DNA from 2 places in the Kitasatospora terrestris genome. Region 2 is predicted to be linked to the other one. Evidence: predicted binding sites of a transcription regulator. Region 2 holds the regulator's gene; the other holds the start of a gene.
What was found. The regulator HrcA, encoded in region 2, represses chaperone genes, less so after heat shock. The targets are predictions, from matches to a motif close to TTNGCACTCNGNNNNNCNGAGTGCNAA.
Positions count from the first base shown of each region.

Region 1: groL (chaperonin GroEL) is a predicted target of HrcA. The motif match lies at 1,306-1,332, and genes of this name have one in related genera.

Region 1 is NZ_BAABIS010000001.1:4,666,827-4,678,382, reverse strand. Features, by position in the region: gene groL (chaperonin GroEL) at 1-1,186, opposite strand, end outside; gene ABEB06_RS21660 (cold-shock protein) at 1,448-1,654, opposite strand; gene ABEB06_RS21655 (MoaD/ThiS family protein) at 2,147-2,425, opposite strand; gene thrC (threonine synthase) at 2,479-3,762, opposite strand; SAM riboswitch class I at 3,780-3,912, opposite strand; gene ABEB06_RS21645 (glucosyl-3-phosphoglycerate synthase) at 4,052-5,053, shown strand; gene ABEB06_RS21640 (alpha,alpha-trehalose-phosphate synthase (UDP-forming)) at 5,202-6,668, shown strand; gene otsB (trehalose-phosphatase) at 6,701-7,549, opposite strand; gene ABEB06_RS21630 (DUF3263 domain-containing protein) at 7,603-7,830, opposite strand; gene ABEB06_RS21625 (extracellular solute-binding protein) at 7,840-9,102, opposite strand; gene ABEB06_RS21620 (DeoR/GlpR family DNA-binding transcription regulator) at 9,227-10,021, opposite strand; gene ABEB06_RS21615 (SIS domain-containing protein) at 10,222-11,142, shown strand; gene ABEB06_RS21610 (ROK family protein) at 11,288-11,556, shown strand, end outside.
Region 2 is NZ_BAABIS010000001.1:2,794,096-2,805,651, reverse strand. Features, by position in the region: gene ABEB06_RS12925 (ABC transporter ATP-binding protein) at 1-1,481, opposite strand, end outside; gene ABEB06_RS12920 (ABC transporter ATP-binding protein) at 1,571-3,304, opposite strand; gene ABEB06_RS12915 (AMP-dependent synthetase/ligase) at 3,507-5,405, shown strand; gene hemW (radical SAM family heme chaperone HemW) at 5,463-6,692, shown strand; gene ABEB06_RS12905 (DUF3097 domain-containing protein) at 6,741-7,571, opposite strand; gene ABEB06_RS12900 (DUF2785 domain-containing protein) at 7,654-8,424, opposite strand; gene pspAB (PspA-associated protein PspAB) at 8,482-9,072, opposite strand; gene htpX (zinc metalloprotease HtpX) at 9,146-10,063, opposite strand; gene hrcA (heat-inducible transcriptional repressor HrcA) at 10,250-11,323, shown strand; gene dnaJ (molecular chaperone DnaJ) at 11,395-11,556, shown strand, end outside.

The sequences.
Region 1 (11,556 bases), 1.9 Mb from region 2:
CCTCGATGCGGTGCTTGCGCTCCTTGAGCTCCACCTCGGTGGCCGCGCCGGCCTTGATGACGGCCACGCCGCCGGCCAGCTTGGCGAGGCGCTCCTGGAGCTTCTCGCGGTCGTAGTCCGAGTCGCTGTTCTCGATCTCGGCGCGGATCTGGTTGACCCGGCCGGCGACCTGGTCGCTGTCGCCGCCACCGTCGACGATGGTGGTCTCGTCCTTGGTGATGACCACCTTGCGGGCGGTGCCCAGCAGGTCGAGGCCCGCGTTCTCGAGCTTGAGGCCGACCTCCTCGGAGATCACGGTGCCGCCGGTGAGGATGGCGATGTCGCCGAGCATGGCCTTGCGGCGGTCGCCGAAGCCCGGGGCCTTGACGGCGACGGACTTGAAGGTGCCGCGGATCTTGTTCACGACCAGGGTCGACAGGGCCTCGCCCTCGACGTCCTCGGCGATGATGACGAGCGGCTTGCCGCTCTGCATGACCTTCTCCAGCAGCGGGAGCAGGTCCTTGACCGAGGAGATCTTGGAGTTGGCGATCAGGATGTACGGGTCCTCGAAGGAGGACTCCATGCGCTCCAGGTCGGTCGCGAAGTACGCGGAGATGTAGCCCTTGTCGAAGCGCATGCCCTCGGTGAGCTCGAGCTCCAGGCCGAAGGTGTTGCTCTCCTCGACGGTGATGACGCCTTCCTTGCCGACCTTGTCCATGGCCTCGGCGATGAGCTCGCCGATCTGGGTGTCGGCGGCGGAGATGGAGGCGGTGGAGGCGATCTGCTCCTTGGTCTCCACGTCCTTGGCCTGGGCCAGGAGCTGGTCGGAGACGGCGGCGACGGCCTTCTCGATGCCGCGCTTGAGGGCCATCGGGTTGGCGCCGGCGGCGACGTTGCGCAGGCCCTCGCGGACGAGCGCCTGGGCGAGCACGGTGGCGGTGGTGGTGCCGTCACCCGCGACGTCGTCGGTCTTCTTGGCGACCTCCTTGACGAGCTCCGCGCCGATCTTCTCGTAGGGGTCCTCGAGCTCGATCTCCTTGGCGATGGAGACACCGTCGTTGGTGATCGTGGGGGCGCCCCACTTCTTCTCCAGGACGACGTTGCGACCCTTGGGGCCGAGCGTGACCTTCACTGCGTCGGCAAGCTGGTTCATGCCACGCTCAAGGCCGCGGCGGGCTTCCTCGTCAAAGGCGATGATCTTGGCCATCAGAAGTGGTCCTCCGGGACACGGTCGACTGCTCGGACCAAGGGGTGCCCGCGACGGACGGCCCTGCGAGCGGGGGTCTCGTCCCCTACCGCTCCCGGGACCTCACCGACCCGGTCCGCTTATCACTCTCACACTGTGAGTGCTAACGCCAATGATTAGCACTCTGGGGTGGCGAGTGCAAGCCCGTTCGGCAGATGTCCCAGACATGGCGACAGGCCCGCACGGAGGATCCGTGCGGGCCTGCTGCCGGTGCTGCGGGGATCAGGCCTCGGGCGAACGGACCATGTCCGCCTGCGGACCCTTCTGCCCCTGCGAGATCTCGAACTCAACCCGCTGGCCCTCTTCGAGGGTGCGGTAGCCGTCCATCTGGATCGCGCTGTAGTGGACGAACACGTCCGCACCACCGTCGACCGCGATGAAGCCGTAGCCCTTCTCGGCGTTGAACCACTTGACGGTGCCCTGAGCCATTCCGAACTCCCCTAGTGCTGTGCTGGCCCTTCACGGACCCGCACGCCGCGGGCCCAAGGTCTTGAAGGCCGGCCTGGGGAACCCCCCCGGAGGCAAGCCTTGTCGCGGCTGAATGTATCCGGATAAGTGCCCTCTGCAACAGGGTCAACTTCCGGGAAATCACCGTCCCCGACAAGGGATATGACGGGATGAAAGCCGCATCCACGGCAATTCACAGGGGACATAACGGACCGATCACCGCATATCCCTCGGAGAATCCTGACGACGACCTGACAGGATCGGGGTCGCACTGTCCCAGGTCCGTCTCAGCGGCCGGACAGGCCCTGCGTACCCGACCCGCGGCGGGCCGCACGGAGTGCGGGCGTTCGCACTCTATACCTCCCGACGTGCGGGAATTCCCACGGGCAATGCCGAGAGCCGCCGTCCGGACCGGAAATCCAGGTTCCGGCCCCGACGGCGGCTCTCAGGCGCTAATGGGCGGGTGACGGCGGCTCAGCAGCCGCCGGCCACCGCGGGGATGATCGAGACGGACGCGCCGTCCTTGATCTCGGTCGCCAGGCCCTCGGCGAAGCGCACGTCGTCGTCGTTGACGTAGACGTTGACGAAGCGGCGCAGCGCGCCGGCGTCGTCCAGGATGCGGGCGGAGATGCCGGTGTGGTTGGCCTCCAGGTCCGCGATCACGGCGGCCAGGGTGTCGCCCTCGGCGGTGACCTCGGCGGCGCCGCCGGTGTAGGTGCGCAGGATGGTCGGGATGCGGACGGTGGCGCTCATGCGGGCACTCCTTGGGTCGAGCGGGGGGCGGCGAGGGGCTGCGCGGGGGCGGTTCAGGCGGTGGCGAGGCCGGCGGCGCGGAAGGACTCCAGCGACGGCTTGATGACGGCGGTCATCCCGGCGTCGGAGACGGCGTCCAGGGTCTTCAGGCCGTCGCCGGTGTTGATCGCGACGGTCTCCTTCGACGGGTCCAGCTGACCCGTCTCGACCAGCTTCTTGAGCACGCCGACGGTCACGCCGCCCGCGGTCTCGGCGAAGATGCCCTCGGTGCGGGCCAGCAGCTTGATCGCCTCGACCACCTGGGCGTCGGTGACGTCCTCGACGGCGCCGCCGGTGCGGCGGGCGATGTCCAGCACGTACGGGCCGTCGGCCGGGTTACCGATCGCCAGCGACTTGGCGATGGTGGCCGGCTTGACCGGGCGGATCACGTCGTGGCCGGCCTTGAAGGCGGCGGAGACCGGGGAGCAGCCCTCGGCCTGGGCACCGAAGATCTTGTACGGCCGGTCCTCGACCAGGCCGAGCTTGATCAGCTCCTGCAGACCCTTGTCGATCTTGGTGAGCTGGGAGCCCGAGGCGATCGGGATGACGATCTGCTCCGGCAGCCGCCAGCCGAGCTGCTCGCAGATCTCGAACGCCAGGGTCTTGGAGCCCTCGCCGTAGTACGGGCGGAGGTTGACGTTGACGAAGCCCCAGCCCTCGCCGGCCGGGTCGCCGATCAGCTCGGAGCAGAAGCGGTTCACGTCGTCGTAGTTGCCGTCGATGCCGACCAGCTCGCCGCCGTAGACACCGGCCATCACGACCTTGCCCTGCTCCAGGTCGTGCGGGATGAACACGCAGGACTTGAAGCCGGCCCGGGCGGCGGCCGCGCCCACCGCGCCGGCCAGGTTGCCGGTCGAGGAGCAGGAGAGGGTGGTGAAGTCGAAGGCGCGGGCGGCCTCGATCGCGCAGGCCACCACCCGGTCCTTGAAGGAGTGGGTCGGGTTGCCCGAGTCGTCCTTGATGTGCAGCTGCGCGGTGAAGCCCAGCTCGCGGCCCAGGTTGTCGGCCTTGACCAGCGGGGTCCAGCCCGGGTTCAGGTTCGGCTTCTCGGCGACGTCGGCCGGGACGGGCAGCAGCGGCGCGTACCGCCAGATGCTGGTCGGACCGGCCTCGATCCGCTTGCGGAGCTCCTCGGCCTCGTACGAGCCGTAGTCGTAGGCGATCTCCAGCGGGCCGAAGCACTCCAGGCACGCGAAGCTCGGGCCGAGCGGGAAGCGGGTGCCGCACTCGCGACAGGACAGCGCGGCGGCGGGGCCGAGGTCGACGGTCGCCGAGGGTGCGGGGGTAGCGGTAGCCATGATGGCGGAGGCCTCTCTCCTCATCTTCCCCGTGGCACAGGTCGTGCCACAGGCCGGAATTGGCACCTGTCCCGCGGGGGCCTGCTACAGCCGCGCGGGAGGGTTGCCGGGACGTCAACGGGCCGTTCCCTCAGTCCCTCTGGATGAGCTCTGTGAAGTTGTGGTCATGCGCTGCGGGCGACCCCGGCGTGCGAAGGTCTGATCGCAGTACGAAGACTGTATCCGAAGGCCCGGACGGCGACCGCATACCGTCCGCCACCCGAGACAGACCCGACGAGGGAGTGAGATCTTGCCCGCCGAGCATGACCTGGGGGTCCTCCCGGAGGTGGCCGACTGGCTGCGCCGCCGCTCCTGGACGGCCGCCGACCGGCCGCTGGAGCAGCTGCTCGCCGCCAAGCGCGCCGCCGGGGCGGCCGGCACCGTCAGCGTGGTGCTGCCCGCCCTCGACGAGGAGCCCACGGTCGGCGAGATCGTCTCCGCGATCCGCACCGAGCTGATGGAGAAGGCGCCACTGGTGGACGAACTGGTGGTGGTCGACTCCGGTTCGGTGGACCGCACCGCCGAGACCGCCGCCGCGGCCGGCGCCCGCGTCGTCCACCGGGACGCGATACTCCCCCGGATCCCCGCCGAGACCGGCAAGGGCGAGGTGCTCTGGCGCTCCCTGCTGGTCACCTCCGGCGAGATCGTCTGCTTCGTCGACGCCGACCTGCGCGAGTTCGACCCCGCCCTGGTCCCCGGGATCGTCGGGCCGCTGCTCACCGATCCGGCGATCCAGCTGGTCAAGGCCATGTACGACCGGCCGCTGGAGACGGACGGCGCGGTCGTCCCGGCGGGCGGCGGACGGGTCACCGAGCTGGTCGCCCGGCCGCTGCTCAACCTGCACTGGCCGCAGCTGGCCGGCTTCGTCCAGCCCCTCGGCGGCGAGTACGCGGCCCGCCGCTCGCTCCTGGAGCGGCTGCCCTTCCCCACCGGCTACGGCGTCGAGCTCGGCCTGCTGGTCGACGCCCTCGACGAGGTCGGCCTGGACGCCCTCGCCCAGGTCGACGTGGGCGTCCGGCACCACCGCCACCAGGACGGCCAGGCGCTCGGCCGGATGGCCGCCACCATCTACCGCACCGCGCTGGAGCGGCTCGACCGCACCCACCGCCTCAAGGCCTCCACCGACCTGGTCCGCCCGCAGCTCACCCAGTTCACCCGCACCCCGGCCGGCTTCGCCCCGCACACCCACCCCGTCGGCGCCACCGAACGCCCCCCGGTGACCAGCCTCCCCGAGTACCGCAGCAACCGCTGAGCCCGCCCCGGGCCCCCGTCCTCCCGGGGAGGACGGGGGAGGACACGGGCCCCGCGCGACCTCCGCGGCGGCCGGACCCGTGATCGGTCGCCGGGTGCCCGCCGCGTCGAGTGGTTTGTACCGGCCGGTGCCCGGCAAGGTTGGCTGTATGGCCGATCTCGCGTCCGAACGTTCGAACCAGCCCGGCTCCGCCCCGATCCTGGTGGCCTCCAACCGCGGGCCGGTGTCCTTCATCAGCGAGGACGACGGCTCGCTGACCCTGCGCAGAGGCGGTGGCGGCCTGGTATCCGGGCTGTCCGCGATCGACGACCCGTCCGCGGTCTGGGTGTGCGCCGCGCTCTCCGAGGGCGACCGGCAGGCCGCCCGGCAGGCGCCCGACGGGCGGCTCGACCTGGCCGGCCACGACGTCGGCGGGCAGGCCGTCCGGATGCTGGACATCGACCCGGGCACCTTCGCCCGCGCCTACAACGGCGTCGCCAACTCCACCCTGTGGTTCGTCCACCACCTGCTGTACGACACCCCGACCACGCCGAACTTCGACGACCGCTTCCGCCGCGAGTGGGAGTCCTACACCGCCTACAACGCCGCCTTCGCCGAGGCGCTGGCCGCCGAGGCGGCCCCCGGCGCCGCCGTCCTGGTCCAGGACTACCACCTGTCGCTCGCCCCGGCCCTGCTCCGCGAGCTCCGCCCGGACCTGCGGATCGGCCACTTCTCGCACACCCCGTGGGCCCCGCCGGAGTACTACCGGCTGCTGCCCGACGACGTCGCCGCCGCCGTGCTCACCGGCATCCTCGGCGCCGACCGGGCCGGCTTCCTGACCAGGCGCTGGGCGCTGGCCTTCGCCGACTGCTGCGAGAGCGTGCTCGGCGCCGAGGTCGACCGCGAGGCGCTCACCGTCACGTACGGCGGCCGCACCACCGCGCTCGGCGTGCACGCCCTCGGTGCGGACGCCGACTTCCTGCGCGAGCGCGCCCACCGCGCCGACGTGGACGCCCGGCTCGCCGCCCTGCGCGAGGCGGTCGGCGAGCGCCGCACCGTCGTCCGGGTCGACCGCACCGAGCTGAGCAAGAACATCGTCCGCGGCCTGCTCGCCTACCGGCACCTGCTGCGCACCCGGCCCGAGTGGCAGGACCGGGTGGTGCACATCGCCTTCGCCTACCCCTCCCGGCACGACCTGCCGGAGTACCGCGAGTACACCGCCGCGGTCCAGCGGATCGCCCACGAGATCAACGACGAGTTCGGCACGGCGACCTGGCAGCCGCTGATCCTGCACGTCAACGACGACTTCCCGCGCTCGCTGGCCGCCTACCGGCTGGCCGACGTGGCGCTGGTCAACCCGATCCGGGACGGCATGAACCTGGTCGCCAAGGAGATCCCGGTGGTCTCCGACGACGGTTGCGCGCTGGTGCTGTCCCGGGAGGCCGGCGCCTTCGCCGAGCTCGCCGAGGACGCGATCACCGTCAACCCGTACGACGTGATCGCCACCGCGGACGCCCTGCACGCCGCGCTCACCATGCCCTCGGCGGAGCGGGCCGACCGGACCAAGCGGCTGGCCGCCGCGGCGACCGCGCTGCCGCCGCAGCAGTGGTTCCTGGACCAGCTCGCCGCGCTCTGACACCGGCTCGGCCCGCCCCCGACGGGCCGGGCTCAACGCGCCCGGATCAGCTCCGCCAGACCGCTCAGCAGCTCCACCACGCCGGCCGGGCCGGGCACCACGACGTCCGCCCGGTCGGCGAGTTCGCGCACCGGCGGCTCACCGGTGACCGGCCCGCTGCACACCAGCAGCGCCGGCAGGCCCTCGGCCCGCCGCCGCTCGACCGCCGCGTACGCGGGCAGGTCGCCGAGGTCGTCCCCGGCGTAGACCACCGGGCCCGGTCCGCGCTCGGCCAGGTAGCCGGTGAGCGCGGCGCCCTTGTCCACGCCCGGCGGGCGCAGCTCCAGCACCATCCGGCCGGGCTCCACGATCAGCGCGTGCCGCTCGGCGAGCTCCGCCAGCGGGGCGCGCAGCAGGTCCAGTGCCGCGTCCGGGTCGGCGGTGCGGCGGGTGTGCACGCCCAGGGCGCGGCCCTTGTCCTCCACCCAGGTGCCCTCGGGCGCGCCCGCCCGCGCCAGCGCGGCGGGCAGCTCCGCCCGCACCCCGGCCACCCCCGGGTGCACCTCCGGCGCCACCACCTCGCCGGTGGCGGCCTCCCAGCGCTCGGCGCCGTACTGGCCGAGCACGGTGAGGCGCTCCAGCCCGGGGACGTCCGCCAGCCCTCCGTACTCCACCGCCACGGCCGCCGGCCGGCCGGTCACCACGACCACCGAGTCGACCAGCGGGGCCAGCGCGGCCAGGGCCGCCGCGGCGCCCGGGTGCGCCCGCGCGGACGCCGGGTCGGCCACGATCGGCGCCAGCGTCCCGTCGAAGTCCAGTGCCACCACCGTCCGCGACGGCTGTGCCACCACCCCGGCCACCCCGTCCCGCCCGGCGGCCGTCATGCCCTCTGGAATACCCATGCACCGACAGTAAGCCCGGAGGGCCGTCCTCCGGGCGCAGGGGGCCGGGAGGCCTACCGGCTCCGGCGCTTGGCCTCCCTGACCCGCCGTAGGCGGTTGACCAGGACGGGGTCGTGGGCGAGTGCTTCCTCCCGGTCGAGCAGGGCGCCGAGCAGCTGGTAGTACCGGGTGGCCGAGATTCCCAGCTCCTCCCGGATCGCCCGCTCCTTGGCGCCCGTCGTCCGCCACTGCCGCGCCTCCAGCGCGAGCACGGCGAGGTCACGCTCACTCAGCCCAGCCATGGGCCGAGCCTATCGCCGGACCTTGCCCGCCTCGGCGGCCGCCACTCCCTGCAGGTCGGCCAGCGCCTTGTCGCCGTCGGGCCGGACGGCGGCGCCGATCTTCTGCTTGACCAGCACGCTGACCTTGTCCCACGAGGGGTCGCCGAGCGGGTAGAAGTTGGCGTTCGGCAGGGCGTTCAGGAACTCGCTCAGGTCCTGGTGGTTGCCGCTGCCGGTCATCTCGGCGCGGGTGTCCTGGGTGACGGGCAGCAGGTTGTACTGCTCGTCGAACTTGAGCGTGTTCTCCTTCTGGTAGACGAAGTTGAGGAACTTCTTGATCTGCGCCTTGTGGCCGTTGGCCTTGAAGGCCATGATCCAGTCGGCGACGCCGAGGGTGCTGGGCTTGGCCGCCGCGTCCCGGCGCGGGATGGCGGCCGTGCCGTAGTCGATCTTCGAGTCGATCGCCTTGCGGACCAGGCCCGGGTGCCCGTTGAGCATGGCGACCTTGCCGGCGGCGAAGTCGGCGAACGCGGTCTTGCGGTCGACCGTCCCGGGGTCGGCGTAGGTGAGCTTCCGGTCCACCAGGTTGGTCCGCAGCCAGCTGAAGGTGGCCCGGTTCTGCGGCGAGTCGATGGTGTAGTTGCCGGCGTTGTCGGCGAGCGAGCCGCCGCCGCTCATGGTCCAGATCATCGACTCGCCCTGGGCCTCCTCGGGCCCGAGCGGCAGCGCGTACGGGGTGACCCCGGGCACCTTCGCCTTGATCAGCTCGGCGTCCTTGCGCAGCTCGTCCCAGGTGACCGGCGGCGCGGTGATGCCGGCCTTCTGGAAGACCGCCTTGTTGTAGACGAACACCCGGGTGGAGGCGACGAACGGGATGCCGTACTGGCTGCCGAAGACCTGGCCGGCCTTGGAGAAGGCGTCCAGCATGTTGACCTGGGTGTCGATCGACAGCACGTCGCCGGCCGGGTAGAGGCGCTCGGCGGCGACCTGGTCGGCGTAGCCGCCGGTCTGCACGATGTCGGGCGTCTTGCCGGCGGCGATCAGCTCGCCGACCCGCTTGTCGATGTCGGTCCAGCTGACCGTCTCGACCTTGACCTTGATGCCCGGGGTGGCCGCCTGGAAGCGCTGGACCACGTCGTCCCAGTAGTGGCTGGTGCTGTTGGCCTCGCTGTCGCCGTAGTCGGCGGCCACCATCCGCAGGGTGACGTCACCGCCGTCACCGGTGAGCGTGCCGCATCCGGCGAGCAGCAGCGAGCCGGCGAGGACGCACGGGAGCAGCACAGATCTGTTCAAAAGAACCGCCTCACGGGAAAGGTAGCGGCGGCCACCCTCCCAGCCGGGCCCCCAGTGGTCCAGACCTGTAATGCGGGAAGTTATCGAAGTGTCAGTCGACGTTGCATCAGGTGCAACGCACCGGTCACGCGATGATCACCTCGACGCCGGCCTCGGTGAAGGCGTCGGCGAGTTCCTCGCTTACGCCCTCGTCGGTGACCAGGGCGTCCACCTGCTCGACCCCGCAGATCCGGGCGAAGGCGCGGTGGCCGAGCTTGGAGGAGTCCGCCGCGACCACCACCCGCCGGGCGCGTTCGGCCAGCAGCCGGTTCACGCTGGCCTCGCCCTCGTGGTGGGCGGTCGCGCCGTGCTCGACGTCCAGCGCGTCGACGCCCAGCACCGTGACGTCCAGGGCGAGTTCGCCGAGCACCAGGCTGGCCAGCGGCCCGATCAGCTCGTACGACTGCGGCCGGGCGACGCCGCCGGTGACCACGATCTTCACCTGCGGACGGACGGTCAGCTCGTTGGCGATGTTGAGCGCGTTGGTGACCACCGTCAGGCCCTGGCCGGGGCCGCCCTCGGGCCGCTCGGTGAGTTCGGGGCGCACCGCGAGCGCCCGGGCCACCTCGGTGGTGGTGGTCCCGCCGTTGAGCCCGACCACCTCGCCGGGCGAGATCAGGCCGGCGACGGCGGCGCCGATCCGCTGCTTGGCGTCCGCGTTGCGCGCGGTCTTGTAGCGCAGCGGCAGGTCGTAGGAGACGTTGTGGGCGACCGCGCCGCCGCGGGTGCGGGTGACCATCTGCTGGCGGGCCAGCTGGTCGAGGTCGCGGCGGATGGTCGCGGCGGAGACGCTCAGCGCCTCGGCGGCCTCCTCGACCTCCAACTTGCCGTGCTCGGTCAGCAGTTCCAGCAGTGCGTTCCACCGCTCATACCTGGACACGGGCGTCGCCCCTCCTGCGCACTCACCGCGCGGGACCGCGCGAAACACGCACAGCTTTGCACATGCGCACCCCCGTCCGCCCCGTTTCCGAGCGCCGGACCCCCCACCCATTGCGCAATCGTGCTCGAAACGGCTATAAATCAATCAGCTTTACGCAGCTATGGATCTCACCCGAGGGAACCGCGAAGGAGCCCGTACCCATGCCGCACCCCTCTCTGACCGGCGAGGAGATCGCCACCCAGCCCGCCGACTGGCGCACCGCGGCCTCCCAGGCCGTCGCCTCGGCCGCCGACCTGCCGCAGCGCGGCGAGCGCGTGGCCGTGGTCGGCTGTGGCACCTCGTGGTTCATGGCGCAGGCGTACGCCGTGCTGCGCGAGACCGGCGGCCACGGCGAGACCGACGCCTTCGCCGCCTCGGAGTTCCCGGCCGGCCGCACCTACGACCGCGTGCTGGCGATCACCCGCTCCGGCACCACCACCGAGGTGCTGCGGCTGCTCTCCGAAGTGAAGGCGCCGAGCACCGCGATCACCGCGTGCGTGGACCAGCCGGTCGCCGCGGTCGCCGACCGCCTGGTCGACCTGGGCTTCGCCGACGAGCGCTCGGTCGTGCAGACCCGCTTCGCCACCACGGTGCTCGCCCTGCTGCGGGCCCACCTGGAACTGGAGGGCGCGCTGCCCGCCGGGGTGGGCAGCGCGGCCCGGGCGGCGCTGGACGCCGAGCAGGCGGTGGCCTGGCAGGTGCCGGCCGAGCTGCTGGCCTGCGAGCAGTTCACCTTCCTCGGCGCCGGCTGGACCAACGGCCTGGCCCAGGAGGCCGGGCTGAAGATGCGCGAGGCCGCGCTGGCCTGGACCGAGGCGTACCCGGCGATGGAGTACCGGCACGGTCCGATCTCGATCACCGCCCCGGGCCGCGCGGTCTGGTCGCTGGGCGAGCCGCCGCAGGGCCTGGCGGACGACATCGCCGCGGCCGGCGGCCTGCTGGTGGCCGGTTCGGGCACCGGCGGACTGGACCCGCTGGCCGACCTGGTCCGGATCCAGAAGCTGGCCGTCGCCCTGGCCGAGAGCCGGGGGATCAACCCGGACCAGCCGCGCAACCTGACCCGTTCGATCATCCTCGGCTGATCCACCCGATCGGTAAGGATTGTTGTCCAAGGATCCACAAACCGACCAGGAGCTACCACAACAGGACGAATATCACCCCCATGGAATAGACCAATCGAGCAACTGGACTAGACCTCTCCGACCTGGCCAAGGGAAACTGTCCCCCGTGAAGCACGTCATCGCACTCGATGTAGGCGGCACCGGCATGAAGGCCGCGCTGGTCGCCCAGGACGGCTCCGTGCTGTTTGAAGCACGCCGACCGACCGGGCGGGAGCACGGCACGGAAGCCGTCGTCGCCACCATCCTCGACTTCGCCGCCGACCTGGCGGACGAGGGCCGCGCCCGCTTCGGGTGCGCGCCGCTCGCCGCGGGCGTCGCCGTGCCGGGGACGATCGACGAGAAGAACGGGATCGCGGTCTTCTCCGCCAACCTCGG
Region 2 (11,556 bases):
ACCTGCTCGCGGGTGGCGGTGCCGGCGCCGTACGCGATGTTGTCGGCGATGGTGCCGCCGAACAGCCAGGTGTCCTGGAGCACCATGCCGATGTTCGAGCGCAGGTCCTCGCGGGACATCGCGGCGACGTCCACCCCGTCCAGGGTGATCCGGCCGCCGCTGACCTCGTAGAAGCGCATCAGCAGGTTGACCATGGTGGTCTTGCCGGCACCGGTCGGGCCGACGATCGCCACCGTGTGGCCCGGCTCGACCTTCAGCGAGAGGCCGTCGATCAGCGGCTTCTCCGGGTCGTAGCGGAACGAGACGTCCTCGAACGCGACCCGCCCGTGCACCTGGGCCGGACGCTCGGGGGTGAGCGGCTCGGGGGACTGCTCGTGGGCGTCCAGCAGCTCGAAGACCCGCTCCGCCGAGGCCACGCCGGACTGCACCAGGTTGGCCATCGAGGCGACCTGGCTGAGCGGCTGGCTGAACTGCCGGGAGTACTGGATGAACGCCTGCACGTCACCGATGGACAGCGCGCCGGACGCCACCCGCAGACCGCCGACCACCGCGACCAGCACGTAGTTGATGTTGCCGACCAGCATCATCGCGGGCTGGATGATGCCGGAGATGAACTGCGCCTTGAACGAGGAGGCGTAGAGGTCCTCGTTCTCCTTGCGGAAGATCTCGGCGGCCTCGTCCTGCCGGCCGAAGACCTTCACCAGGGCGTGCCCGGTGTACATCTCCTCGATGTGGGCGTTGAGCGTGCCGGTGGTCTTCCACTGGGCGATGAACTGCGGCTGGGCGCGCTTGCCCATCTTGGCCGCGACCACCACCGAGACCGGCACCGAGATCAGCGCGATCAGCGCCAGCAGCGGCGAGATCCAGAACATCATCGCCAGCACGCCGACGATGGTGAGCAGCGAGTTCACCACCTGGCCCATGGTCTGCTGCATGGACTGGCCGATGTTGTCGATGTCGTTGGTGACCCGGCTGAGCACCTCGCCGCGCGGCTGCTTGTCGAAGTAGCTGAGCGGAAGCCGCGACAGCTTCGCCTCGACCTCCTCGCGCAGCCGGAACACCACCCGGTTGATCGCGAGCGCGGCGAGCCGGCCCTGGAAGACGCCGAACACGGCGGCGGCCAGGTAGATGCCGAGCACCCAGGCCAGCACGGTGCCGATGGCGCCGTAGTCCATGCCCTGCCCGGGCACGAAGTCGACCGAGCCGAGGAAGTCGGCCATCTTGCCCTGGCCTGACGACTGCAACTGCTCGATGACCTGCTGCTTGGTCTTGCCGGCCTCGGTGTGGGCGCCCGCGTTGCCGGCGACGATCAGGTTGGTCGCCGTGCCGAGCAGCTTGGGGCCCACCACCTGGCAGCCGACCGCGAGGCTGCCCAGTCCGAGCACGCCGAGCAGCAGCGGGCGCTCGGACTTGAGCATGCCGAGCATCCGCTTGGTCGAGCCCTTGAAGTCCTTTGACTTCTCGGCGCCCTGGGCGCCCATGAACCGGCCGGGGCCGGCCGGGCCGCGACGGGCGGCGGCCTCCTGCGAGTTGGACGCGGCGCCCGCGGGCTTCTTCGGTCCGGGGGTCGTCACGCCGCCTCCTGCTCGGTGAGCTGGGAGAGCACGATCTCCCGGTACGTCGGGTTGTCGGCCATCAGCTCGTGGTGGGTGCCGGTGCCGACGACGGCGCCCTCGTCGAGGACGATGATCCGGTCGGCATCGCGGATGGTGGACACCCGCTGGGCGACGATCACCACCGTGGCGTCCGAGGTCTCCTGGGAGAGCGCGGCGCGCAGTTTGGCGTCGGTGGCGTAGTCGAGCGCCGAGAAGGAGTCGTCGAAGAGGTAGATCTCGGGCCGCCGGACCAGCGCCCGGGCGATCGCCAGGCGCTGGCGCTGGCCGCCGGAGACGTTGGAGCCGCCCTGGGCGATCGGCGCGTCCAGGCCCTCGTCGAAGCGCTCGACGAAGTCCTTGGCCTGGGCGATCTCCAAGGCCCGCCAGAGCTCCTCGTCGGTGGCGTCGGGCTTGCCGTAGCGCAGGTTGGAGGCGACGGTGCCGGTGAACAGGTACGGCTTCTGCGGGACGAGGCCGATCGCCTCGGAGAGCCGCTTGGGGTCGATCTCGCGGACGTCCACGCCGCCGACCAGCACGGTGCCGCCGGTGGCGTCGAACAGCCGGGGGACCAGGCCGAGCAGGGTGGACTTGCCGGAGCCGGTGGACCCGATCACGGCGGTGGTCTCGCCGGGGCGGGCGTGGATGTCGATGGCGCGCAGCACCGGCGCCTCGGCGCCGGGGTAGCGGAAGTCGACGGCGCGCAGCTCCAGGGTGCCGCGGGCGAGCAGTTCGCCGACCGGCGTGGCGGGTGGCACCACGCTGGTCTCGGTGCTGAGCACCTCGTGGATGCGCTCGGCGCAGACCTCGGCGCGCGGCACCATCATGAACATGAAGGTGGCCATCATGACGCTCATCAGGATCTGCATCAGGTAGGAGAGGAACGCGGTGAGCGCGCCGATCTGCATCCCGCCGCTGGCGATCCGGTGTGCGCCGAACCAGAGCACCGCGACGCTGGAGACGTTGACCACGCCCATGACCAGCGGGAACATCAGGGCCATCAGCCGGCCGACGCGCAGCGAGTAGTCGGCCAGCTCGCCGTTGGCGTCGCCGAAGCGGCGCTGCTCGTGGCCGTCCTTGACGAAGGCGCGGATGACCCGGATGCCGGTGATCTGCTCGCGCATGATCCGGTTGACGCCGTCGATCCGGACCTGCATGCCGCGGAACTGCGGGCGCAGCTTGCGCACCAGCAGGACGACCACCAGGCCGAGCAGCGGCACCACGGCCAGCAGCAGCGCGGACAGCGGCACGTCCTGGTTGAGCGCCATGACGATGCCGCCGACGCACATGATCGGCGCGGCGACCATCAGGGTGAAAGCCAGCAGGACCAGCATCTGGACCTGCTGCACGTCGTTGGTGGTACGGGTGATCAGCGAGGGCGCGCCGAACTGGCCGAGCTCCTTGGCGGAGAAGCTCTGCACCCGGTCGAAGACCGAGGCGCGGATGTCGCGGCCGACCGCCATGGCGGTGCGGGCGCTGTAGTACACGGCACCGATCTGGCAGACCACCTGGGCCAGGGAGACGCCGATCATGATCGCGCCGAGGCGCAGGATCGTGCCGGTGTCGCCCTTGACCACGCCGTCGTCGATGATGTCGGCGTTCAGGGTGGGCAGATAGAGCATGCCGAGGGTGGAGACGAGCTGGAGGAGGACCAGCAGCGTGATGGGTTTGGAGTAGGGGCCCAGGTGGGCCCGGAGCAGTCGGATCAGCACCGTGACACTCTCGTCGTCGTCAAGTGAATCGCGCATCCCAAATTACGGAACCTGTGGAAAACCTGTGCACTGCCGCCCGATGGGTGTGCCACCGGGGCCCACCCCCTTTTGGAACGGCCAACTACCCCCTAGGCTGCTGATACTCCTCTTGTTACTCGCCGGTTAATAAGCCGCCACCGAAGCCGCCCCCCGGAGGTCCTCGTTGAGTTCCGCGCAGTCCATGATCGAGCGGCGTCCGCCCTCCGTGGCCCATCTCTTCCTCAGCAGGGTAAAGGCCACCCCGGAGCACGAGGCGTACCGCTTCCCCGTCCCGGTCGACGAGCACGCCGCGGACGGCGCGCCCGGTGCCGAGCAGTGGCGTTCGCTGACCTGGGCGCAGACCGCCGAGCGGGTCAAGGCCGTGGCGGCCGGCCTGATGGCGCTGGGCATCGAGGCCGAGGACCGGGTGTCCATCTCCTCCGCCACCCGGATCGAGTGGATCCTCGCAGACCTGGGCAACATGTGCGCCGGGGCCGCGACCACCACCATCTACCCCAGCACCAACGCCGACGAGACCGCCTTCATCCTGGCGAACTCCGGCAGCCGCGCGCTGTTCGCGGAGAACGTGCAGCAGTTGGCGAAGGCCGCGGAGGAGAAGGCCCAGCTGCCCGACCTGCGCTGGGTGGTCCTCTTCGACGCGGACGAGGAGCTGCCGGCCCACGACGGGCTGGAGGTGCTCACCCTCGCCGAGCTGGAGACGCGCGGCGCCGCGTACCTGGCCGAGCACCCCGACGCGATCGAGAAGGCGGTCGACGCCCTCGACAAGGAGCAGCTCGCCACCCTCATCTACACCTCCGGCACCACCGGCCGTCCCAAGGGCGTGCGCCTGGTGCACGACTGCTGGGCGTACGAGGGCATCGCCCAGGAGGAGAGCGGCCTGCTGGCCGCCGACGACGTGCAGTTCATGTGGCTGCCGCTGTCGCACGTCTTCGGCAAGACGCTGATCTCCGGCCAGATCGCCACCGGCCACGTGATGGCCGTGGACGGCCGGGTCGACCGGATCATCCACAACCTGCCCGCGATCAAGCCGACCATCATGGCCTCGGCGCCGCGCATCTTCGAGAAGGTCTACAACGGCATCGCCGGCCGGGCCAGAGCCGAGGGCGGCGCCAAGTACAAGATCTTCCTGTGGGCCGCCAAGGTCGCCCGCGACCACGCCCGCACCACCCAGGCCAACCGGGTCGCCACCGGCCGCGACAGCGTGCCGTTCGCGCTCGGCCTGCAGCACTCGCTCGCCGACAAGCTGGTGTACGCCAAGATCCGCGCCGCGTTCGGCGGCCGGCTGCGCGGCGCGGTCTCCGGCTCGGCGGCGCTCGCCCCGGAGATCGGCTACTTCTTCGTCGGCGCCGGCGTGCCGATCCTGGAGGGCTACGGCCTGAGCGAGACCAGCGCGGGTTCCTGCGTCAACCGCGCCGAGGACATCCGGGTCGGCACCGTCGGCCGTCCGCTGCCCGGCACCGAGGTCCGGATCGCCGAGGACGGCGAGATCCTGCTCCGCGGCCCCGGCATCATGCGCGGCTACCACAACCTGCCGGAGAAGACCGCCGAGGTGCTGGAGGCCGACGGCTGGTTCCACACCGAGGACATCGGCGAGCTCTCCCCGGACGGCTTCCTGCGGATCACCGACCGCAAGAAGGACCTGTTCAAGACCTCCGGCGGCAAGTACGTCGCGCCCAGCGAGGTCGAGGGCAAGTTCAAGGCGATCTGCCCGTTCGTCTCGAACGTCCTGGTGATCGGCAACGGCCGCAACTTCTGCACCGCGCTGATCGCCCTCGACGAGACGGTGATCATGCCGTGGGCCGCCGAGCACGGCCTGGCCGGCAAGTCCTACGCCGAGGTGGCCGCCGCCCCGGAGACCGTCGCGCTGATCGACGGCTTCGTCCAGCGGCTCAACGGCGAGCTGCAGCGCTGGCAGACGGTGAAGAAGTTCCACCTGCTCCCGCGCGACCTGGACGTCGAGCACGGCGAACTCACCCCCAGCCTCAAGATCAAGCGCCCGGTGGTCGAGAAGACCTACGCGGACGCGGTGGCCGGGATGTACGCCGGCGCCAACGAGGCCTGATCCCGCCCGTCCGGTACGGCTTTCCGAGATCGGTGAGCCGTACCGGACAATGGGGGCATGCCCTCCGCACTCCCCGACGGCGACCCGGTGCCGTCCGACGGTTCCCTGCCCGCCCACGCGCTCCGTGGGCTCGGCTCGCGACCGTTCGGCTTCTACGTCCACGTGCCGTACTGCGCCAGCCGCTGCGGCTACTGCGACTTCAACACCTACACCGCCACCGAGCTCCGCAGCTCCGGCGCGGTCGCCTCGCAGGAGACGTACGCCGACAACCTGATCGCCGAGGTCCGGCTCGCCCGCAAGGTGCTGGGCGACGCCGACCTGCCGGTGCAGACCGTCTTCCTCGGCGGCGGCACGCCCACCCTGCTGCCCGCCCGCGACCTGGTCCGGATGCTCGCGGCGATCCGCGACGAGTTCGGCCTCGCGGAGGGCGCGGAGGTCACCACCGAGGCGAACCCCGAGTCGGTCGACCCCGCCTACCTGGCGGAACTCCGCGAGGGCGGCTACAACCGGCTCTCCTTCGGCATGCAGAGCGCCCGCCCGCACGTCCTGCGGCTGCTCGACCGGCACCACACCCCCGGCCGGCCCGAGGCCTGCGTCGCCGAGGCCCGCGAGGCCGGCTTCGAGCACGTCAACCTCGACCTGATCTACGGCACCCCCGGCGAGTCCGACGACGACTGGCGGGCCTCGCTGGACGCCGCGATCGGCGCCGGGCCGGACCACGTCTCCGCCTACTCGCTGATCGTCGAGGACGGCACCCGGCTGGCCGCCCGGGTCAAGCGCGGCGAACTGCCGATGATCGACGACGACGTGCACGCCGACCGCTACCTGATCGCCGAGCAGGCGCTCGCCGCCGCCGGCTACTCCTGGTACGAGGTCTCCAACTGGGCCACCACCGACGCCGGCCGCTGCCGCCACAACGAGCTGTACTGGACCGGCGCCGACTGGTGGGGCGCCGGACCGGGCGCGCACAGCCACGTCGGCGGCGTCCGGTGGTGGAACGCCAAGCACCCGGCCGCCTACGCCCAGGCCCTCGCCGAGGGCCGCACCCCGGCGCTCGCCCGCGAGGTCCTCGCCGAGGAGGACCGCCGGGTCGAGCGGATCCTGCTGGAGCTGCGCCTGGTCGACGGCTGCCCGCTGACCCTGCTCACCGCCGACGGCCGCGCCGCCGCCGAACGCGCGGTGGCCGACGGCCTGCTGGACGCGGACGCCTTCGCCGGCGGCCGGGCCGCGCTCACCCTGCGCGGGCGCCTGCTGGCCGACGGCGTGGTCCGCGACCTGGTCGACTGACCGGCCCCCGCACCCCGCGGGTGCGCGGTCGAACGCCCGGCCCGGTGGTCACCGGCCCGGTTCGGTGGTGAAGTCGATCAGCTCCTCGACGCGGCCCAGCAGGGCCGGTTCGAGGTCCTTGTAGGAGTTCACCGAGGCGAGGATGCGCTTCCAGGCGGCCGGGGTGTCCACCGGCCAGCCGAGGCGGCGGCAGATGCCCTGCTTCCAGTCCTCCTCGAAGGGCACGTCCGGCCAGCCGGGGATGCCCACGCTGGACGGCTTCACGGCCTGCCAGACGTCGATGTACGGGTGGCCGACGACCAGCACGTGGTCGCCGGTCACCCGGGCGGCGATCCGGTGCTCCTTGGTGCCGGGCAGCAGGTGGTCGACCAGCACGCCGAGCCGTCGGCCCGGGCCGGGGGCGAACTCGGCGACGATCGCGGGCAGGTCGTCGATGCCCTCCAGGTACTCGACCACCACGCCCTCGATCCGCAGGTCGTCGCCCCAGACCCGCTCGACCAGCTCGGCGTCGTGCCGGCCCTCCACGTAGATCCGCGACTCCCGGGCGACCCGCGCCCGGGCCCCCGGGACGGCGACCGAACCGGAGGCGGTCAGGCCCGGCCCGCGGGCCGGCGCCGGAGCGGTCGGCCGCACCAAGGTCACCACCCGGCCCTCCAGCAGGAAGCCGCGGTCCGTCATGGGGAAGACCCGGTGCTTGCCGAAGCGGTCCTCCAGGGTCACCGTCCAGCCCTCGGCGGTCCGCTCGCAGCGCACCACCGCCCCGCAGAACCCGGTGGCCGCCTCCTCCACGACCAGGTCGCGTTCGGCCGCCACCTCGGGCGCGGGCTGCTGCTTCTTCCACGGCGGGGTCAGATCCGGCCCGTAACTCCTGCTGCGCATCTGACGGAGTCTACGGCCGCTGACCGGCCGTCACCCGGGAGACCCGCACACCCCGCACACCTGGCGCACCCCGCGCCCGCCCTCACCCAGGGTAGGGCGCGGCGACCGCCAGCACCTCGGCGATCCGCTGCTTGACCGCCTCGCGGTGGGGGAGCGCCCGTACCTCGCCGCCGACCCAGTCCGGGCGGACCCCGCGGTCGGCGAGCAGGTAGAGCACGCGCAGGGTGCGCAGCGTGTTGGAAGCGAACGGCGGCATCGGGCCCGGCTCGCCGGTGGCGAAGACCTCCGCGATCCGGTCCAGCCAGGCCACCGCCCGGCCCTCGGTCAGTTCCCCGCGGGTCAGGGTGAGGGCCAGCGCGAAACCGAGCCGGTCGTCCTCCATCGCGTCCCACACCTGGTCGGTCGGCGCGAGCAGCCGAGCGGCGCCGAGGGCGAGCGGCTCGGCCGGGTCGACCTCGGGGTGCTCGCCGAAGGCGCGCAGCAGGTCGGCGCCGTGCGCGACCGCGTGCAGCCACCCCAGCGCCGGGTCCCACCCGCGCAGGTCGGTCTCGGCGGGGTACCAGCGGCCGAACGCCGCCAGCCACTGCGGCCGGTACGCACCGGCCCGGACGAGCTTCGCCAGGACCAGGGGTGCGAACGTCCGGGCCTGGACCTCCGGATCGTCGAAGCGCCCGGCCAGCTCGTCCCCGAGGGCCAGGCGCGCCTCGGGCGCCAACTCGGGCACCCAGCGCGCCAGCAGGGGGTAGGCCCGCTCGTCGCGCTCCACCGGGTCGGGCGAGCGCAGGGCGGCGCTCACCACCGCGACGGACTCGGCGGAGGGGGCGGCGGCTTCCAGAAGGTCCCAATCGGTCACGGGCGGACTCTAGTGCGGGCCGGTCGACCGCGCACCGGCCCGGCCCGGGGTGGGGAGTCAGTCCGTCAGGCCCGGGGCGCCCCAGACGGGGAACCAGCGGGAGAGGTCCTGTTCGACCCGGAGGTCGTTGGTGAGCAGGCCCTTGGCCTGGAGCTCGACCGGGCTGTTGCGCTTCTCGCCGCCGCCCGGCACCGGGGCGAACGGGTAGAAGGTGCCGCGCTTGTAGAGGTAGACCAGGCCGAGGGACTGCCCCGCGGGGTTGCGGAAGGCGACGATCGAGCAGAGCAGTTGCGGGCCGAAGCCGTTCGCCTCGAGCTCGCTGTTGACCGCGTGCAGGTCGTTGACCAGGTCGGCGATCTCCTCGGGGGTGTGGCGGGCGAGCAGCCAGGTGTAGCCGTAGGAGTCCTGGGAGACCTCGACCGGGACGCCGCCGCGCGCGGTGTCGGCGTCCAGGAGCTCGCGGACCTGCGCCTGGACGTCGGCGAACGCCCCGCCCTCGACGGCGGCGAAGCACACCGACCCGAGACCGGTCGGCCGGAAGCCGGACGCGGCCTCCAGGGTGAGCGCGGCGGAGGGGACGGCGAACAGCTGGTCCAGGTCGGGCTTGACCGGCTTGGAGCGGCCGAACAGGGCGTCCAGGAATCCCATCTCAGGTCCTCTCAGGTCCTCTCGGGTCCGCGAGGACCGGTCCTCGCGGACCGGGGCTCGGCGGCGGTCGGGTTCAGCGGCCGAGTTCGGTCGAGATCTTCTCCAGCTGCTCCAACCGCCGCTCCAGCGTCGGGTGGGTGGAGAACAGCCGGCCGGCGGCCTCGCGGGCGCTCAGCGCGGGGGCGAAGTAGAAGGCGTTGTACGGCTGGGCCTGGCGCAGGTCCCTGGTGGGGATGGCGGCGATCTGCCCGCTGACCTTGGTCAGGGCGGAGGCCAGTGCGCTGGGCCGGCCGGTCAGCTGGGCGGCGGCCCGGTCGGCGGCGAGTTCCCGGTAGCGGGAGAGCAGCCGGGTGAGCAGGAAGCTGATCGCGTACACCACCATGGCCACCAGCGGGACGATCAGTGCCGCGATCGCGGCGTTGGAGTCGTTGCTGTTCCGGTTGGAGCCGACGAATCCGCCGTACAGGGCCATCCGGGTGATCGCTCCGGCCAGCACGCCCAGGAATCCGGCCACCGTCATCACCGCGACGTCCCGGTGGGCGACGTGCGAGAGCTCGTGGGCGAGGACGCCCTCCAGCTCCTCCGGTCCGAGCCGGCGCAGCAGGCCGGTGGTGACGCAGACCACCGACTTCTCGGGTTTGCGGCCGGTGGCGAAGGCGTTCGGCATGTCGTTGTCGGCGACCGCCACCCGGGGTTTGGGCATGTCGGCGAGGGCGCAGAGCCGGTCGACGGCGCCGTGCAGCTGCGGGTACTGCTCGGGCGTCACCTCGTGGGCGCCCATCGCCCGTTCGGTGATCTTGTCGCTGAACCAGAACTGGGCGACGAACAGGCCGCCCGAGATCAGGACGATCAGCGGCCACGCGCCGCGCAGCAGCACGATCAGCAGCCCGGTGAAGCCCACGTACACCAGGCCGATCAGGAACATCGTGGTGACCATCCGCCCGGTCAGACCGCGGTCGGGCGCGAACCGGGAGTGCTGTGACGTCGACATCGCCGCTTCCTCCTCAGGTGCCTTCTGAGTTCGATGCTGCCACTCGGACGAGGATCACGTGGCCGGGCCGTTCCTGCCGTCGGACCCGGGCCTTACACTGGCAGGTACGGTCCTGGCACTCTGCCTTCCGGAGTGCCAGACGGGGGACGGCTACCAGGTCAACGGACGAAGACGGAGGTGCGTGCCATGCCCGAGGACGGCAAGCCCGAGGCCAGGCGGTTCGACGCCCGCCCGTCCGTCCGCCCGCTCGACGAGCGGCGGCTCGCGGTGCTGCGCGCGATCGTCCAGGACTACGTGGGCACCGAGGAGCCGGTCGGCTCCAAGGCCCTGGTCGAGCGGCACAACCTGGGCGTCTCCCCGGCCACCGTGCGCAACGACATGGCCGCGCTGGAGGAGGAGGGGTACATCCAGCAGCCGCACACCAGTGCGGGCCGGATCCCCACCGACAAGGGGTACCGGCTGTTCGTCGACCGGCTCGCCGAAGTCAAGCCGATGTCCGCGCCCGAGCGGCGCGCCATCCGGCACTTCCTGGAGAGCGCCGTCGACCTGGACGACGTGGTCGCCCGCACGGTGCGGCTGCTCGCCCAGCTGACCCGGCAGGTCGCCGTCGTCCAGTACCCCTCGCTGACCCGCTCCACCGTGCGGCACATCGAGCTGGTCGCCATCACCCCGACCAAGCTGATGCTGGTGCTGATCACCAACACCGGCCGGGTCGAGCAGCGACTGGTCGACTGCCCCGGCACGGTGGGCGAGACCCTGCTCGGCGACCTGCGCGCCAAGCTCAACGGCATGGCCGGCGGCTGTCCGCTGCCCGAGGTCCCGGTGGTCCTGGAGGATCTGCCGTCCGGCTTCGAGCAGGTCGAACGGCCGATCGTCAGCGTCGTGCTCGCCACCCTCTTCGAGACCCTCGCCGAGCAGAACGAGGAGCGGATCATGCTGGCGGGCACCGCCAACCTGACCCGCTTCGGCCACGACTTCCCGCTCACCGTCCAGCCCGTGCTGGAGGCGCTGGAGGAGCAGGTCGTCCTGCTCCGCCTCCTGGGCGAGACGGCGGAGTCCGGGATGACGGTCCGGATCGGCCACGAGATCGCGTACGAGGGGCTCAATTCCACCTCGATGGTCTCGGTCGGTTACGGTTCGGGCGACCAGAGCGTGGCAAAGCTCGGGGTGATCGGTCCGACCCGGATGGATTACCCGGGCACAATGGGGGCGGTGCGAGCGGTGGCACGGTACGTGGGCCAGATCCTGGCCGAGTCGTAGCAGGGATGCCGGTCGGAGCCGGCGCAGTCGATCGCAAGCACTTCTAGAGGCGGAACAAACCGGAGCATTTGGTGGCCACGGACTACTACGCGGTACTCGGCGTCCGACGCGACGCGGGGCAGGACGAGATCAAGAAGGCGTTCCGACGCCTCGCACGCGAACTGCACCCGGACGTCAACCCCGACCCGAAGACGCAGGAGCGGTTCAAGGAGATCAACGCCGCCTACGAGGTG